Regions from separate parts of the Colwellia sp. BRX8-9 genome, predicted to be linked through region 2. Evidence: predicted binding sites of a transcription regulator. Region 2 holds the regulator's gene; the other holds the start of a gene.
The links. Region 2 encodes FliA, which starts transcription of late flagellar genes. Its sites were predicted from a motif close to CTAAAGNTNNNNNNNNNNNNGCCGATA; they were not measured.
Positions count from the first base shown of each region.

Region 1: the regulator FliA is predicted to act here: its motif matches at 5,300-5,326, upstream of pomA (flagellar motor protein PomA).

Region 1 is NZ_JACGVN010000033.1:6,148-15,785, forward strand. Features, by position in the region: gene H4J70_RS18905 (YajQ family cyclic di-GMP-binding protein) at 1-311, opposite strand, end outside; gene H4J70_RS18910 (VanZ family protein) at 457-819, shown strand; gene H4J70_RS18915 (ketopantoate reductase family protein) at 821-1,741, shown strand; gene thiI (tRNA uracil 4-sulfurtransferase ThiI) at 1,761-3,215, opposite strand; gene H4J70_RS18925 (flagellar motor protein MotB) at 3,410-4,348, opposite strand; gene pomA (flagellar motor protein PomA) at 4,361-5,128, opposite strand; gene H4J70_RS18935 (exodeoxyribonuclease VII small subunit) at 5,642-5,905, shown strand; gene ispA ((2E,6E)-farnesyl diphosphate synthase) at 5,905-6,795, shown strand; gene dxs (1-deoxy-D-xylulose-5-phosphate synthase) at 6,833-8,716, shown strand; gene H4J70_RS18950 (hypothetical protein) at 8,912-9,638, shown strand, end outside.
Region 2 is NZ_JACGVN010000004.1:31,300-40,937, forward strand. Features, by position in the region: gene H4J70_RS04375 (chemotaxis protein CheW) at 1-289, opposite strand, end outside; gene H4J70_RS04380 (ParA family protein) at 297-1,070, opposite strand; gene H4J70_RS04385 (flagellar motor protein MotB) at 1,097-2,074, opposite strand; gene H4J70_RS04390 (flagellar motor protein) at 2,071-2,817, opposite strand; gene H4J70_RS04395 (chemotaxis response regulator protein-glutamate methylesterase) at 2,810-3,982, opposite strand; gene H4J70_RS04400 (chemotaxis protein CheA) at 4,049-6,154, opposite strand; gene H4J70_RS04405 (protein phosphatase CheZ) at 6,168-6,911, opposite strand; gene cheY (chemotaxis response regulator CheY) at 6,960-7,343, opposite strand; gene H4J70_RS04415 (RNA polymerase sigma factor FliA) at 7,395-8,114, opposite strand; gene H4J70_RS04420 (MinD/ParA family protein) at 8,189-9,031, opposite strand; gene flhF (flagellar biosynthesis protein FlhF) at 9,145-9,638, opposite strand, start outside.

The DNA of each region.
Region 1 (9,638 bases), on a different contig from region 2:
GCGATAGGCTGCTCAATACCTTCTTTAAATGAAAGATTTTGAGTGAAGGTTCTACCTGTATGCTCAGTATTAGAAAGGGTCAGGGCTTTAGCATCGATATTACGCTTTGCCAACTGCACGCGCACCATATCTACCAGTTGTTTTATTTGAAAGTCACCTTCAGCTTTTATTACCACATTGGGCTTTTTCCATTCAATGCTCGCTTCAACACCACGAAAATCAAAACGCGTTTCTAATTCTCTCTTGCAGTTTTCAGTTGCATTTCTTACTTCTTCCAAATTAATTTCGGAAACGATATCCATTGAGGGCATGATCTTGACCTTTCGATAATTCAATAATTTAAGTGTTGGCAATCTTAGCAAGATTACCACTAGCGGGTAAAGGTGATCGCAACCGCTATTTTCACATGTTATGATGAATAATTCTAAACTAATGACTTCATAAAATTACCCTTTAATGAAACGTTACATTCAACTACTAATTATATTAGTTTTTTTACTGGTATTAGCACTGATTTTTTTGATCCCTGACGATTTAAAAACCACCGTTATTAATAAAATACAAATAGATACTATTGGCCATGTTATTGGTTTTTTTGGTCTGACTTGGATTTTAGTCGGTTTGATGAAACTACCTTTAATCAATACGGTTATTTGTTTATTTTTTTATAGTGCATTGACTGAATTAAGCCAGTATTACTTAGGCTTTCGCAGTGGGGAATTTTTTGACTTTGTCGCTGATGTTGTAGGCATATCTTTCTTTGCTGTTCTTCAGTGGATTTTTTTACTTTATCAACAGCCCAAAGGCATAAAAAGATAAGATGAATATTGTTATTGTTGGCCAAGGTGCAATAGGTTTACTTTGTTATCATCGGCTTTCTCAAGCGATAATTAACCAACAAGGTGATAACTTAGTGTCATTGTGGCCGTCAACGCCAACAACATTATCTGATTACCTTTTTAGTGAAATGAATGATATTGCAAAAAGCTTTCCATTTACAATGGCTGATAACCAATTAATAGCCAGTGCTGACGTTATAATTTTTTGTGTAAAATCTTATCAAGTCACCGAGGCGTTGAAAGCTGTTGATCATTTAATCAGTGACGATGCAGTTATTATTCTTACCCACAATGGTTTAGGAACTCTCGAAGAAATTAGCCCACGACTTAAACCATCACAATGTTTATTGGCTTTGTTACTTACGCAAGGCGCTAAAAAAGTCGCCCCTTATCATGTTAAACATACAGGTATGGGCCATAGCGATCTGGGTATTATTTATGGGACGCTGGACTCAATAAAGCAAAAGCAATTGTTAGAACACCTTAATAAAAGCCTGAAACAGCTTAGCTGGCAAGAAAACATTCAACAAGCGCAATGGAAAAAGCTAGCCATTAACTGTGTGATCAACCCTATTTCAGCACTAAACGACATTGAAAATGGTGAAGTAAATCAAAAAGCTTACCAAAGAATGACCGAAGATATTATCAGTGAAGTCGTTGCTGTAGCGACGAAGGAAGGCGTAATATTAAGTGAAATTTTATTACGACAGCTAATCCATAATGTTGCTAAAAGCACCAATAGAAACACCTCTTCGATGCGCGCTGATGTGCGTAATAAACGTCGTACAGAAATAGAGTATATCAACGGTTACATTCACCGTTTAGGGGAGAAACATAAACTAACCACAGCGATAAATACTCAACTATGGTTAGCTGTTAAAGCACTTGAGGATAAATATTGACCCGAGTTAACGAGTCATATTAAGGACGGTAAACTTTAACGTTCTTATAGCCTTCACCAATTAAGTAAAGTGCTTGTAGCTTACTCATTATACCTTGATCACAATACAGTAAATATTCTTTGTCTTGCTCTAGCTCACTAAACTTATTAGATAGCTTATAAAAAGGAATATGAACAACGTTGACGTTTTCAAGTTCTAGAGGATTTTCGTCTTCTTCATCAGGGCTTCTAATGTCAATAACGATTGAATCGCTAGGAAGATCGTCTACTGTATCAACTGCATGAATTTCTTCTTCACTTTCTTTACCAATATCACGTATATCGTACATACGCGTTGCTTCAACAACCTTGTCTAAAACATCAAAATCAAAGTTTTCTTCTTCTGCTTCAATTTTAGATAATACCGCTTTAATGGTTGGGCGCTTTGATATTACACCACAATATTCCGGAATAGTTTTAGCAAAGTCTTCAGTACCAATTTTACGGGCGATATCAATAATATCTTGTTTATCATAAGCGACTAATGGACGGAGAATTAACGTATCAGTAACTCGGTCTATCACATTTAAATTAGTTAATGTCTGGCTAGATACTTGACCTAACGCTTCACCCGTAACTAAAGATTCTATATTCGCTCTTTTCGCTATTTTCGCAGCAGCACGCATCATCATACGTTTTAGAATAACGCCCATTTGACCGTTTTCAACATTTTCTAAAATTTCAGCAACAACCGGTTCAAAATCAACCGAAAAGAACTTTACTTTGTGTGATGCACCGAATTTATTCCATAAGTAGTAACTCACTTGTTTTACGCCAACTTCATGCGCAGCGCCACCCAAGTTAAAGAAACAGTAATGAGTACGAGCACCCTTTCTGATCATTTGAAAACTTGATACACCCGAATCAAAACCACCTGACATTAATGATAAAACATCTTCTTGGCTTGCTATTGGGAAACCACCTAGTCCTTGATGTCGTTCTGTGACAATAAATAAGTATTCATCTTTTATTTCTAATCGAATAGTTACATCAGGTTTTTTCAATTTAACTTTAGCGGATTCAACGTGCTCGTTTAAACCACCGCCAACATATTGTTCAACTTGTAAGGAATTGAAGTCGTGTGTTCCAATTCGTTTAGCTCTTACACAAAACGTTTTATTTTCAATTGTCTTTTCGTGTGCTGCTAATGTTTTTTCAAAAATGTTATGCACATCTGTATAGGTTGTTTGTTGAACTTCAAGAAAATGAGCGATGCCCGGCACACATTTTAAGGTATCAATAAGTGCCAAACGATTTTTAGGACAGTTATTTTTAGTATTAACCTCTATATTATCCCAGTTTGCCTGAGTGGTAATTTGCTCATCAACACGTCGTAAAACATTTTTAATGCTGGATTCTAAAATTTTAGTAAAGCGCTTACGAACCGGGCGACTCTTTACAGCAATTTCAGATTGGAGTTTTACGATGAATTTCATGAACAAACGACCCTAAATATAAAACTAGACTAAAGGCCATAATCGGCCGACAAAAATAATGGCGCGAATTATACACGAAATTGAAATAAAGAGTAAGTTGAAATGAAGAGTAAGTTGAAAAATGTACGCTAAGCAATAAACGGGGGTTTATCACTTAACGCCATCACGATAGTTGAATTTATCGGCTTAATTTATTATTTAATAATAGAAACAGGTTCGGTTTCCTTTGCTTTACCTTGGTTAATTGAAATCTCAACACGACGGTTTCTTCTGCGATTTAGCGCGTTAGTATTAGGCACTACCGGTCTTGTATCGGCATGACCAACAACCAGTAAACGTGACTGGTCAAACTCAGGGACTTTAATTAATTCATGAGCAATAGCGACAGCTCGTTTACTTGATAAATCCCAATTTGAAGAAAATAACTCTGAACTAATACCGCGATCATCTGTGTGTGCAGAAACCATAATTTCACCCGGAACCGTGTTGAGTAGCTCACCTATTTCTCTAATAATAGGGCGAAACTGTGGTTGTAAAAAAGCAGAACCCGAAGGAAAAGAACCATTTTCACGAATACGAATAATCACTTGTTGTCCGAGAGATTCAAGCTCTATGGCACCATCTTGAATTTGTTGTTCTAATTGATCAGCAATTTTTTTAACTAATTCATTTACTTGCTCTTGCGAAGCCTGCTCTAATTCGTCTTGGGCCTTTTGCATTGCTTGGGCTGACATTTCATCTGCAGTACTTTGTGATTGTCCACCACGTTCTGTACCTCGTTGTTCTTGTCGACCACCAGCAGAGGTTTCATCACCTGCTTGAAACTCTAGCATCTGTTGGGTCATTTCCATGGTTTGCTGTTGAATAACTTCTATAGGTGTTGGCTCAGGTTTACCCGGGCGAAATTCTTGCGCAATAATACTGGTGCCTTTAGGAATATCTTTTACTTCAATCTTATTTTGTACACCAAACGCAAACTTCATCGAACCTGCAATTTGTTTAAACTTTAAAACATCCATTTCAGAAAAAGATAACAGCAAAACGAAAAAGCACATCAATAGTGACATTAAGTCAGCAAAAGTACCCATCCAAGCGGGAAGCCCCGGAGGTGGACATTTACATTTTTCAGCCATAAATTACTCCCGTTACTCTTCTTCTGTGGTATTTACAGCACGTTTACCTTCAGCAAGATAGTTTTTAAGTAACCCTTCGATGACACGTGGATTTTGTCCGTCTTGAATACCCAGAATAGCGTCAAGAATAAGCTCCTGGTTCATTTTTTCTTCAGCAAGGCGAAGCCTGAGTTTTGACGCTATAGGAATGGCAATAACGTTAGCGAGGAATGCTCCATATAGGGTTGTTAGTAGTGCAACCGCCATAGCTGGACCAATAGATTTGGGGTCATCCATGTTTGATAACATCGCAACCAAACCAATTAAGGTGCCAATCATGCCCATCGCGGGTGCCACATCAGCAAGTGCCATCATCATACCTACGCCTGTTTCATGGCGTTCAGCAGTAAGCTCAATATCTTTTTTTAGTGTGCCACGTACTACATCTGCATCGTGGCCATCGACCAACATATCGACCCCTTTTTGCATAAAGCCGTTAGTTATCTCTGCTTCTTCTAAAGCCAAAAACCCCCCTTTACGAGCGGCGTCAGCCATTTCAACTGATTTTTCAATAAGGTCGTCAGGCTGTTCAATTTTAAACATAAAAGCCTTACCTATAATTTTCCCAATTCCAAAAAACTGACCAAGATTATAGTTAGATAAAACAACAAATATTGAACCACCAAAAACAATAATAACTGACTGAACGTCAATAAACATGCCGATATCACCAGACAGCATCATTGCCATAATGAGTAAACCTATTGCGCCTACTACACCTAATATTGTTGCTATATCCACAAAAAAGTCTCCACAAAAAAATGATACGGATAGTCGTATTATTTGATAATACATTAAGGTATTACGATACGCGAATACTTATATTCTTATCCACACTCGTGATTTAACCGTAACCATCCAAAGCGCGCAGTTAAAACTGCATATGAATGGCTTACGGTTCTATAAGTTTATTATCGCCCATATTGTCAATAACTTAAGTAATTAGTCGCTATTTTTAAGGTTAACTTTGCTGAACAAAATAATTGTTCAATATCTTTAACAACGTATAGCCCAGAGACAGTTAATACTGCCAACTAAATTCGCCATATTTAAGCTTACCCAATTTATATTTATCTAGTTATCGTTAACCGCAGCGCTTTAACGATAAATATAAGCGCCAATATAGTCATAGAATGACCGACAATAGAAAGTATATGATAGTCATTAAGGGGCAAAAGCATTTGAAGTTTATTGATTAATTAAGGCGTTTGGTATAAATTTGCGCCTAGATATTTAATCACTGAACTCTCGATGATGGCTAAGAAAAAAATAGAAAACTTAAGCTTTGAAGAATCACTCTTAGAACTTGAAACTATTGTTCAGAATTTAGAACAAGGAGCATTGAGTTTAGAAGATTCAATGACCCTTTTTGAGCGCGGCTTAAATCTCAGCCAAGCCAGTCAAGAAAAGTTAAAAAATGCTGAACAAAAAATTCAAATTTTACTGACTAAAAATGGTAAAGCCCAACTTGAAGATTTTGAAAACGAAGTTGACTCAGAAAGTTTGGGTAGTAATTAGTGACCCAATTATACCAACTCGACTTTTATCAAACGCGCATTAATGAATACCTTGCCGACAAATTAGCCGCTTATGAAATAAATGATCAAAAATTGCTATCAGCAATGCAATACGGCTTATTAATTGGTGGTAAGCGTATGCGTCCTTATTTAAGTTATATTACCGGTGATGCACTGGGACTTGAATTATCTGACGTTGACGGTATTGCGGCAGCATTAGAATGTATCCATGCTTTTTCATTAATTCATGATGACTTACCTTCGATGGATGATGATGATTTACGTCGTGGGCAACCAACTTGTCATAAAGCGTTTGATGAAGCGACCGCTATTTTAGCAGGTGATAGTTTACAGACACTTGCCTTTGATATTTTAGTTAATCATAACTTTAGCGCCGCGGTTGAATCAAAACGTATTAGCTTAATCCGTCAATTAGTCAATGCTTCAGGTTACCAAGGCATGTGCGGTGGACAAGCACTTGATATTTCTGCGACCGATAAAGTGATCACTTTAGCTGAACTAGAAAAACTACATTCACTAAAAACAGGTGCGTTGTTAAAAGCTTCTGTGACCATGGTTACAGAGTTAAGTAACGATATTTCTGCCGATGAAAAGCACCAACTCGCCATTTATGCTGATCATATTGGTTTAGCCTATCAAGTGCGCGATGATATAATTGATATTATTTCTAGTGAAGAAGAACTAGGAAAACCAGCAGGTTCAGACGTTTCCTCTAATAAAAGTACCTACCCTGCGCTATTAGGTTTACAGGGCGCTCAGCAAAAAGCTGACAACTTATATCAACAAGCACTTCAAGCTTTAGCAACTTTACCCTACAATACAGATAACTTAGCTCAATTTGCGACGTTTATTATCAAACGCGCTCATTGATCTTGCTCTTGCAATTTAAAGAATAAACAAAATAAATATGACTATAAATCTTGCCGACTACCCTTTATTGGCCAATATAAATTCTCCTGACGATCTGCGCATGTTAAATAAAAGCCAGCTAATTCAGGCCAGTACAGAACTGCGTAGTTACTTATTAAGTTCTGTAAGTAAAAGTAGTGGCCATTTTGCTTCTGGTTTAGGCACAATAGAATTAACGGTCGCATTACATTATGTTTATAAAACGCCTTTTGATCACCTTATATGGGATGTTGGCCATCAAGCTTATCCACATAAAATTTTAACGGGTCGGCGCGATCAACTGCATACTATTCGTCAAAAAGATGGTTTGCACCCTTTTCCGTGGCGTGAAGAAAGTGAATATGATGTATTAAGTGTTGGCCATTCAAGCACGTCTATCTCTGCGGCACTAGGTATGGCTGTTGCTGCAGAACAAGAAGCAAAAAATCGTAAAGTTGTTGCTGTTATTGGTGACGGCGCAATGACAGCAGGTATGGCTTTTGAAGCGTTAAATCATGCTGGTGATATTAAAAGCGATATGCTGGTTATTTTAAATGACAATGAAATGTCAATTTCAGAAAATGTTGGTGCATTGAATAATCACTTTGCTCGATTGTTATCTGGCAGTATATATACAGGAATACGCGAGGGTGGTAAGCGCATACTAAAGGGTATTCCACCTATTAAAGAATTAGCAAGTCGTGCAGAAGAACATTTAAAAGGCATGGTTGTACCCAGTACCTTTTTTGAAGAGTTAGGCTTTAATTACATTGGCCCTATCGACGGTCATGATGTCAATGGTTTGGTTGATACCATTACTAATATGCGTAACTTAAAAGGGCCTCAAATCCTTCATATTGCCACGAAAAAAGGCAAAGGTTATCACGCAGCAGAGCAAGACCCGATAAAATATCATGCTGTCCCTAAATTTGATCCCGCACAAACGAGTTTGCCAAAGAGTAAGCCATGTTTACCCACTTATTCAAAAATATTTGGCGATTGGCTCTGCAGAACAGCAGAAAATAATGATTCACTAATAGCCATCACACCTGCCATGGGTGAAGGCTCTGGCATGGTTGAATTTAGTCAGCGCTTTCCTAAGCAGTACTTTGATGTCGCGATTGCAGAACAACACGCGGTAACTTTTGCTGCGGGTCTCGCTATTGGCGGTAAAAAACCGGTAGTCGCTATTTATTCAAGCTTTTTACAGCGTGGTTACGATCAATTCATTCATGATGTGGCGATCCAAAACTTACCCGTTTTGTTCGCGATTGACCGAGCCGGCATTGTTGGCGCAGACGGGCCAACTCATCAAGGCTCGTTTGATTTAAGCTTTATGCGTTGTGTTCCAAATATTGTTATTATGGCGCCATCGGATGAAAGAGAATGTCAATTGATGCTTAGCACGGGTTTTAAGCATGATGGTCCTGCGGCTGTTCGTTATCCAAGAGGGTCAGGCAATGGTGCGCCTTTACCTGACATCAGCGAGACAATTGAAATAGGTAAAGCAAAAACTATTTTAGAAACAACCACTGATAGTGCTGAGCCGAAGGTTGCCATTTTAAACTTTGGTAGTACTTTTGATGAAGCCAAAGTAGCGGCTCAACAATTAAATACTACGCTCATTGATATGCGTTTTATAAAACCGCTTGATGTAACACTTATCGACCACATTGTAAAAAGCCATAGTGTTATTGTGACCGTTGAAGATAATGCAATTGCAGGTGGCGCAGGTTCAGCAGTCAATGAATATATACTAAGCCAAGGTGTTGCGATTAAAATATTAAATATTGGCTTACCTGATACCTTTATCAAGCATGGTACCCAACAAGAGATTCATCAAGAGCTTGGTTTAGATAGTAAAGGTATTATTGATAAAATAACCCATTTTATTGAACGCTAAATATTGTTAAAACGCCCACCAAAAGTCACTAATAATAGTTAATTATTAGTGACTTAATCTTTATCCCCCCTTCTCTTTCCTTCTAATTATTCTTAGATTGTTACGACTAATTATTATTTTTTCTTTAAAAACTTGTCTTTATCTGCTTAAATAATATACGTGATATATTTCTCATATATGAATAAGGATTATTTAATGAAATTCACTCAAAATATTATTTCTCTTGCGCTAATTTCAGCCCTCACCGCTTGTGGTGGCTCCAGTAGCTCTAGTACTAAACCCCCTACAATAGCACCACCACCTGCTCCAGTCCTCATACAAACCGTTGTCAAAGGTAAAGCGATAAAAGGCACAATAGCAAACGCTGTGGTTACTGTTTATAAATACGTTGACGGAAAAGCGGTTAAACTTGAAGATGACGAGTTAGCTGCATCTTCAATTATTACTGAAGATGATGGCAGCTATACCATTACTCTTTTAGATTACGACGGCGCTATCAAAGTAGAATTATCTGTAGGTGAAAACACCACGATGATATGTGATGCTCCTGCAGGTTGTGGTCAATTAGCCCATGGCGCCCCAATAGCACTAGCCACTGTTGATCCAACCTTAGTCTTATCAGCGATTTCAACCGTAGGGAGTGATAATGCAGGGACCGCAAATGTAAATATATCAGCTCTCACCCATTTAGCCGCAGCACTTATAGAAGCCGATGAAAGCGGAGTTAGTGAAACAACAATACAAGCGCACTCTTCTATTATTGCCAATGCTTTTAATATTATGGGCAGTTTAACGGCACTTGAGCCAACGGCTGTCGAAAATGCAGCCAGTGTTGCAGGTGAAGATAATGTTAATGAGTTACGCTACGGCTTGATCAATGCTGGCATTATGTCTGTTTTGTTTGCCGGCCAAGAAAATGCTA
Region 2 (9,638 bases):
GTTCATCAAGAGTCAATTGCGTTTTTTCTTCGACTTTGTCCTGAATTTTTTCTTCAACTATTTTAGGTCGTTCATTTTTTACTGAGCTTTTTACAGTATAAACAGGTTCATCTATTGGGTCGGCAATACGTTCAGTAATATCAACTTTTTGTAAAAGTTTTTCTAACGGTTGCTGATATTTTGCTTTTACAGAAATAATTGGCAGGTCCGATTCTTGCTGATCTTCAGTCAACAATTCTGATAAATAATTCTGCATTAGTTTCTTACTTGCAGCGAGTGACTTTGCCATTGGACAATTAACCTAATTTTTGCAGTTCTAATAAACTGCTTAGTAGTTTTTTATATGCACTAACACCACGTGTTAACGGTGCGTAATCTGAAGGTACCTGCATTGCATAACTGGCATTTCTAAAATTAGTATCTACCGGTATAACACCGGCCCAAACACTATCATCGTATAGCTCTTGTAACTTTCTATAGGTCAGTAATGATGCTTTAGTACGTTTATCAAACATAGTCGGCACTATGGTATATTTAAACGGCTTATCTTGCTCAACTTGCATAATATCCATTGTTTTCATCATGCGGTCTAAGCCTTTCAAGGCCAAGAACTCAGTCTGCACTGGCACAATAATACGTTGCGATGCCGCCAAAGCATTCACCATCAGCACACCTAAAATCGGTGGACAATCAATTAAGACATAATCATATTCATCGGCTATTTTTATCATCGCTTTTTTCAACACTAAGCCCATACCACCTTTATTACCGAGTGAACGGTCTAAAGTAGCTAAGCCCATAGTTGCCGGGAGTATATCTATATTGTCGTATTTCGTTGGACATAAACTTTGCATTATTTGTTCTTTCGTTGAAACTTGAACAAATAAATCGTAAACACTTAACTCAAGATCTTCAGATTCGATACCAAAATAATAACTCAAAGAAGCATGGGGATCAGTATCTACCAACAACACTTTATAGCCCTGCTCAGCTAATAAGCCACCTAAGGAGATTGTTGTTGTGGTTTTACCAACGCCACCTTTTTGATTTGCTACGGTCCATACTACCAAGTTGCTAACCTACTTATTTCGTTGTGCTAATTATTGTTCTGCTCAGAAGAGGGGTTATCATCTTCTCGTGTTGTAATTCTAATGCCACCATTATCAAGTCTTATGATACGTATTTCATTATCCTCATCATCACCATTATCTATCTGCTTTATGGCTTCGACGTCTTTAATGCTGATGGTAGGGGTCGCAAGTAAATTTGACTTTTCTAAACCATATTTTGATATAGCGATAACAACACGACGGTTTTGCGCGCGGCCTTGTGCTGTTTTATTGTCTTCTCGTGGATAATATTGCCCATAACCCTCAATAGCCATACGAGCAGGATCAAGGGATAAGTCTTCAAGCACTCGTAAAATAGCCGTTGCTCTAAAAACTGATAATTCCCAATTTGAAGAAAATATCTCAGTATTAATCGGTTGGTTATCAGTATAGCCTCTTATGCGAATAAAATTGCTGGATGAACCAATTACATCATAAATAACCGCAAGTATTGTTGTTGCATTGTTGGTTGCTGATGATGAGCCGCTGGGGAAAAGCATACCACTGTTTAATTCTATTTCTAACCAATCACCATCAATCTGCAGTTGCGCATAACCTGATTCGATTAATTCATACAAGGCGGTATGTAATTCTTTTTCTAGTGACGTTAGATTAGTGCCTACCTGACTGTCAGAAACATTAGAAAGTGTTTTCTCTCCGTCAAAAAGTTCAGGGCCAGCGACATCTAAAATGCCATTACCATACAAGCGCTTATTAGTTTTTGAGCTGTTAACATCGAGGATATCGTCACCATGCCCCCGATTTTTAGGTAGTTTATTATTGGCTTGAAAAACTTTACCTATCGATTCTGTCGCGGTTTCATAGGGCTCTTCATCAACCATTGCCATTGCATATAAAACAACAAATAACGCAAAGAGCAAGGTCATATAATCGGCGTATGAAACTAACCATCTGTCGACATTATCATTTTCGACTGAATGTCGACGTTTCCTTAAGTGGTTCATTGCTCTAACCGAAAGGCCGACAACTTATTTTCAATGGCATGTGGATTTTCTGCTAATGCAATAGAAATAAGGCCTTCAGCAATCATTTCTCGGTACATGGTTTGCTGGTGAATAATAGCCTTTATTTTATTAGCAACGGGTAGGTATATTAAATTGGCAAAACCAACGCCGTAAATAGTCGCAATAAAAGCCGTTGCAATGCCTTGTCCAAGTAAAGTGGGATCGGTAAGGTTACTCATCGCATGAATGAGGCCAAGTACCGCTCCTAAAATACCTATGGTAGGACTGTAACCGCCCATAGACTCAAAAACATGAGCAGAGCGCAAATTATGCTCGCGATAAAGATCTAAATCTAATTCTAATGAGATACGCAAGTTGTCTACTTCTATACCATCAACTAATAAGTTAAGCGCTTTATTAGTATAAAAATCTTGTTCTTCTTCGGCAATATTTTCCAGTGATAAATATCCAGATTCTCGTGCTTTTTCAGACCAAGAAACTATCGAATCAATACCTTGGTCAATATCATACTTGGGTGGATAAAATATCCACTTTAATAAAGACAACGCATGAAAAAATTGCGCTGAAGATGACTGTAACATTACAGCCCCTAAAGTACCGCCAAAGACAATGATAAAGGCAGGTAACTCAAATAACGCAGCGAGGGAGCCTCCATCGAGAATAAAACCTAAATATATGGCCGTAATTGCGACAAAAAGACCGGCAATGGTTAACTTATCCATGGTCCACTTCCTTGATAATACTTTGGCTGATATCTTCTAATGCTAAAGATAAAACAGAAATACCTGCAACGGTAACGGCTTGCGGCATACCATAAACCACACAAGAAGCTTCGTCTTGTGCCCATATTGTCGCCCCTTTACCTTTTAACATGCGAGCACCTTCTCGGCCATCAGAGCCCATACCGGTCAATACAACACCCAATACTGAGCCACCAAATACCTTAGCTGCTGAGCCAAAACTCACATCAACACTTGGTTTAAAAGCAATTTTTTCAGACTTATCTTCTATAATTTTTAACTTGGCTAATTTTGGCGTACCGTCAATAATCATTTGCCTGCCACCAGGCGCTAGGTAAGCACAACCAGGTTTTAAAATATCCCCATCTGCTGCTTCCTTAACATTAATATTGCACAAGGTATTTAAACGATTGGCAAAAGCAAAAGTAAAAGCAGCGGGCATATGCTGTATTAAAATAATGGGTAGCGGAAAATTTTGTGGCAATTGCGTTAATATTTTTTGTAAGGCAATTGGTCCCCCCGTTGATGTACCTATAGCAAGTAGTTGGTAACTTTTACCTGAGCTTCTTTTAACAACCTGACTGCGAATACTTTCGCTTTGACTCGGTTCAGTTTTAGTTGTTCGCAGCGGAGTTCTCGATTGAATGTCGAATTTATTTATGGGTTTACTCACCGGATTAGTGGCCGTTGAAGATAGGCTAATTCGTGACGCGTGAGCTTTTACTGCCAATTTTCTTTTCAATAAACCGTTAGTCTTCGCTAATTGAACCACTCGTTGACGCAGCAAACTACCTGCATCATCAGTTGTTTTGGCTATTTCACTAAATTTTTTCGGGAGAAAATCAAGTGCTCCGGCTTCTAAGGCCTCGAGGGTCGCATTAGCACCTTGATGAGTGAGCGATGAAAACATTAAGATTGATGTTGGCGCTTTCGCCATTATTTGTTTCACAGCTTCAATACCATTAAGCAATGGCATTTCTATATCCATGGTGATCACATCAGGCTTTAATGATACAGCCTTTTCAACAGCATCTTTACCATTTACAGCAACATCAATAACAGTAAGGTTCGGATCTTTATTTAAAATATCGGTAACTCGACGTCTAAAGAAACTCGAGTCATCAACAACCAACACCTTATAGGGCATTTATTATCTCATTTGTTATTATGAATGAAAAAGCCCTAATAAAATTTAATAGGGCTTTATTATACGTTAAGAGCGTAATTTTTTATTAACAACAGATTTTTTTGCGTAAAACTTCAGCATATTAGGCACATCGATAATTAACGCTATACCACCATCGCTGGTAATTGTTGCGCCGGCCATACCTGGTGTGCCGTGTAATAGACGGTCGAGTGGCTTTATCACCACCTCTTCTTGACCAATTAGACTGTCGACCACAAAGCCAATTTGCTGATTGCCCAATTGAACAATAACCACATGACCTTTTTCTCTTGGCTTCTCAACAAAATCACGTACTAACCACTTATCTAAGTAGAAGAGTGGAATCGCCTTTTTACGAACAATAATGGTTAATTGTCCATCAACAACGTTGGTGGTGGTTAAATCAAGATGAAATATTTCATTCACGCCAGCAAGTGGTAAAGCAAATGTTTGCTTACCAACAATAACCATTAATGTCGGTAAAATAGCTAACGTTAACGGTACTTTAATCTCTAAGATTGTACCTACGCCCATTTCAGAATCTATACTTACCGTACCGTTTAACTGGGTGATCTTAGTCTTGACTACATCCATGCCAACACCACGGCCTGAAACTTCTGAAATTTCAGTCTTGGTAGAGAACCCTGGAGCAAAAATTAAACTAAAGGCTTCTTTATCTGTCATTCTAGCCGCAGAGTCAGCGTCAAGAACACCACGAGTAATCGCGATTTCTTTGAGCTTTTCTGCATTCATGCCTGCACCATCATCTTTGATGGTTAATAATATATGGTCACCCTCTTGAGAAGCAGAAAGCACCACGACACCTTCTCTTGGTTTCCCCAATGCTTCGCGCTTATCAGGCATTTCTATACCGTGATCTACAGAGTTTCTCACTAAATGCACTAATGGATCAGCGAGTGCCTCAACAAGGTTTTTATCTAGATCGGTTTCTTCACCTTTGAGCACTAATTTAATTTCTTTGTCTAAACTGCGCGCTAAATCTCGAACAACTCGAGGAAATCGTCCAAAGACTTTCTTGATTGGCTGCATACGGGTTTTCATTACCGCACCTTGCAAATCAGTCGTTACCGCATCAAGGTTAGAAACAGCTTTCGTTAAATCTTCATCCTCTTTGGTTAAGCCCAAACTTGTTAAGCGATTTCTCACTAAAACAAGCTCACCAACCATATTCATAATTTGATCAAGACGTTTAGTGTCAACCCTAACAGTTGTTTCACCCTGCATTGCTTTAGCGGGTGCTTTTTCTGGCACTGGCGCTTTAGCGACAGGTTTAGCTGCAGGAGCTACAGGTGCTGGCTTCGCGGCTGGTGTTTGAGCAACAGGTGTTGGTGCTGGTGTTGGTGCGCTAGGTGCTGGAGTAACAGATAATTTCGGCGCTTGACCTTGACCATGTAATTCGTCTAATAAAGCTTCAAAGTCATCGTCACTTATTTCATCTGATGAACTGTTATTCGATGAAGATGGTTTACTTGAATTATTAGCAGCAACTTCAGGCGAAAAAGCACCTTGACCGTGAAGTTCATCGAGTAAGGATTCAAATTCGTCATCTGAAATATCATTGCTGTCTGAAGACGTTGCTGTTGCTTCAGGTGCTGGGGCTGGCGTAGAAGCTGAGCCACCACCATGGAGTTCGTCGAGAAGTCGTTCAAATTCATCTTCTGACATTTCATCGCTAGAAGAACTTTCGCTTTCATGAGTAGCTACTGCTTCAACAACGACTGGCGCAGGCGCTTGCTCTTTGCCTTCTGGTTGGCTTAAACGATGCAATTCTGCAAGTAATTGAGCATCAGCTTTATCAAGTTTCTCGCCGTTTTGAACTTGTACAAACATTTCATTTACAACATCAAGCGCTTGTAAAATAACGTCCATTAGGCTTGCACTAACACTACGTTGGTTGGTACGTAACAGATCGAAAATATTTTCCGCGCCATGACATACGTCAACTAAATTATGTAATGCTAAAAATCCGGCCCCACCTTTAACGGTGTGAAAACCTCTAAAAATAGCATTTAATAATTCGGCATTATCGGGGTCGTTTTCAAGTTCTACGAGTTGTTCCGAAAGCGTTTCAAGTATTTCTCCAGCTTCTATTAAAAAATCCTGAAGAATCTCTTCATCTTGCTCAAATGACATCCAGCAACTCCTATTAAAATCCTAAACTTGATAAAAGGTCATCAACATCATCTTGGTCAGCGACAACATCATCACGTTGTGCTGCATTAACGATCGGGCCTTCAACTAAGTTATCACCTACTTTAGGTTTACTTCGCTCTGCATTACTATCTGTCGTAATACCAAAAGCGGTTAGCATACCAATCAAGCTATCCTCTACTTCACGAACTAGATCAATAACTTTACGAATAACTTGTCCGGTTAAATCTTGAAAATCTTGCGCCATCAAAACATCAGTCATTAAATCATGCATACGCACTGATTCTCTATCTGTCGTTTTTAATAATAAATCTATATCAACACATAAACTTTTAAATTCGGTTAATTCCAATTTGTTATGCATTAATTTTTGCCATAACGGATTAACAGCCTTTATTTGCTTTTGTATCGTATCCACAACGGGGAAAATAGATTCAACAGCATCCATGGTTTTATTAGCGGCTTCTTCCGTTCGCGTTATAACGTAGTTTAGACGTTCTTGAGCATCGGGGATATCTGCTGTCGCTAAATCATTTAACCTGGAATCTAATTGAAAATTATTTAATGAGTCATGTAGTTGGCGAGTCAGCTTGCCTATTTCAGCAAACAATTCAGAATTAATTGGATTTTGAATTTCAGCAATTAATTCATCTGCCTTGTCTTGTTGACCACTTTCTAAATATTCGACCAGTAGCTTTGCTTCTTCCAAAGAAACATGCACATTTGTATTCGCACTCATGCAAAAACCTCACGTTTAGATTAATTAATTATCTATCTAATTAAGGAATTAACCTAAGCGTTGAAATATTTTATCTAACTTGGCGTTTAACGTCGCTGCGGTAAATGGTTTTACAATATAGCCATTAACACCCGCTTGAGCCGCCATCACAATTTGTTCTTTCTTTGCTTCAGCAGTAATCAGCAATACTGGGATATGTGATAACTTCGCATCGGCACGGATGGCTTTGAGCAAATCAATACCTTGCATACCTGGCATATTCCAATCAGTTACAACAAAGTCAAAAGAGCCTTCTTTTAACATCGGTAAAGCAGTGCTACCGTCATCTGCTTCTGAAATGTTAGTGAAACCTAAATCTCGTAACAAGTTTTTGACGATACGTCTCATCGTTGAAAAATCATCAACAACAAGAACTTTCATATTTTTATCCAAGGCACCCTCCGGTGAGAACATTTTAAAATTGTGATTATATGTATATTCTACTCAACTTTGCCAAGATTGCATACGTCCTTTTAACCTATGCATCGCTTGACTGTGAATTTGGCTAACACGCGACTCACTTACATCAAGCACTTGACCAATCTCTCGAAGATTTAATTCTTCGTCGTAATATAGTGACAGTACTAGAGCTTCGCGTTCGGGTAAAGTGGAAATGCATGCTGTTAACGATTTTTTAAAAACTATTTTTTCAAAATTATCATAGGGATCGTTATTATTCACATCTTCCATATTCGATATAGCATCTGCCCCCGTACTTAAGTCTTCAATACCAATTATTTTACCGGTACTGACCTCACTTAGAATATGATGGTAGTCATTTAACGAAATATCAAGTTTTTCAGCAACTTCAATATCAGTTACATCACGACCTAAACTTGCTTCAAGCAATTTTATCGCTTCACTGACCATGCGGCTATTTTTATGAACAGAGCGGGGAGTCCAGTCACCACGGCGTATTTCATCAAGCATAGCACCACGGATACGAATACCAGCAAAGGTTTCAAAACTTGCACCTTTGCCGTGATCAAAATTATTAGACGCTTCAAGCAGGCCTATCATGCCTGACTGAATAAGGTCATCAACCTGCACGCTCGCAGGCAACCTTGCTAATAGGTGATAAGCGATTCTTTTCACTAAAACTGTATGCTGCGAAATTATAGCAGATTTATCAGTTTGAATACTGTAAGCATTTGGTTTTACCACTATCGCTCACTCGCTAAATTATAGGAAAGATATAGAACTTTCAACAAAGTACTCATATCTGATTACTATTGTTATTAATGTTCTAACAATTGTTCAATAAAAAACTCTAAATGACCTGACGCTTGTTTAGGCACCGGCCATTTAATTAAATTACCTGCTAAAGATTTAAAAGCAACCGCTGCAGGCGATTGTGGATAAGCTTCAACAATTGCTTTTTGTTTTCTAACGGAATTTCTTATATTTTCGTCAAATGGAATGACAGCAACGAGTTCAAGTGCAACATCTAAAAATCGATCGGTAACTTTAGAAAGCTTACCAAAGAGTTGTTGTCCTTCTCTTGGCGTTCTCACCATGTTGGCAACAACTTTAAATTTAAATACACCATGATCTCGACTTAATAATTTCATTAAGGCGTAGCAATCAGTAATAGATGTAGGTTCATCACAGACCACTAACATCACATCTTGTGAGGCACGGCAAAAGCTTAGTACCATGTCGGAAATACCGGCGGCAGTGTCAACAATAAGTACATCAAATTTTGTGTTCATATCACTAAAAGCGCGAATTAAACCCGCATGTTCAGCAGGCGTTAAATCGACCATAGATTGTGAACCTGACGTAGCAGGAATGATATTAATACCAGCGGGACCTTCAATAATTATATCGTCTAATTCACACTCGCCAGAAAGCACATGTGATAAGTTACGTTTTACCCGCAAACCTAGCATAACATCGACATTAGCCAAGCCTAAATCGGCATCTAAAACTAAAACTCGTTGTCCTAATTGTCCAAGTGCAATAGCGGTATTAAGCGAAACGTTAGTTTTACCTACTCCGCCTTTACCGCCAGAGACAGCAATGACTTTTACCGGAGCTGAATTTTGCATTTTTCTTAAGCCACTTGCTTGATCATTCATTTATCGTATTTCTCTACTTTCTTACGAATAGCTATCAATTTAATTTAGTATAACCCTATAATCATTTAATCTGCATATTTTTATAGCTTCAAAATTCACATATTTAGAACAAGTTATGGAAATACAGCTGTATTAGCACTCATCGGTGCTGTTCGCCAATTTATTGGATTATTAATTTGATTTTTCGCGCTCATTTTATCTGCTAGCGTAACGAGTTTTTCAGCATTTGCAACTTTAATATCTTCAGGAACTCTTTGTCCATCCGTTAAGTAGCCTATCGCTAAACCGTTTTGAATCGAAGTGGAAATTATTTCTCCTATGCTAAGGCTTTCATCAAGTTTAGTATAAATACAGCCAGCTAAAGGTACTTTTTTAAAGCGATCAACATTTTCTTGCATAACTCGTTGTTGAGTATTAGCAGCTAACACTAAATAGTTGCGAATTCTGACCCTTGCATTAGAAACTAAAGTAGTTAGGTGTTTAGCTAAACGCATATCACGTTGCCCCATACCTGCAGTATCAATAAGTATCAGTTTCTTTTTGGAGAACTGTTGCAACAATGTATCTAAGGTTTTTGCATCACCAGCAAGCTTTACATCACAACCAA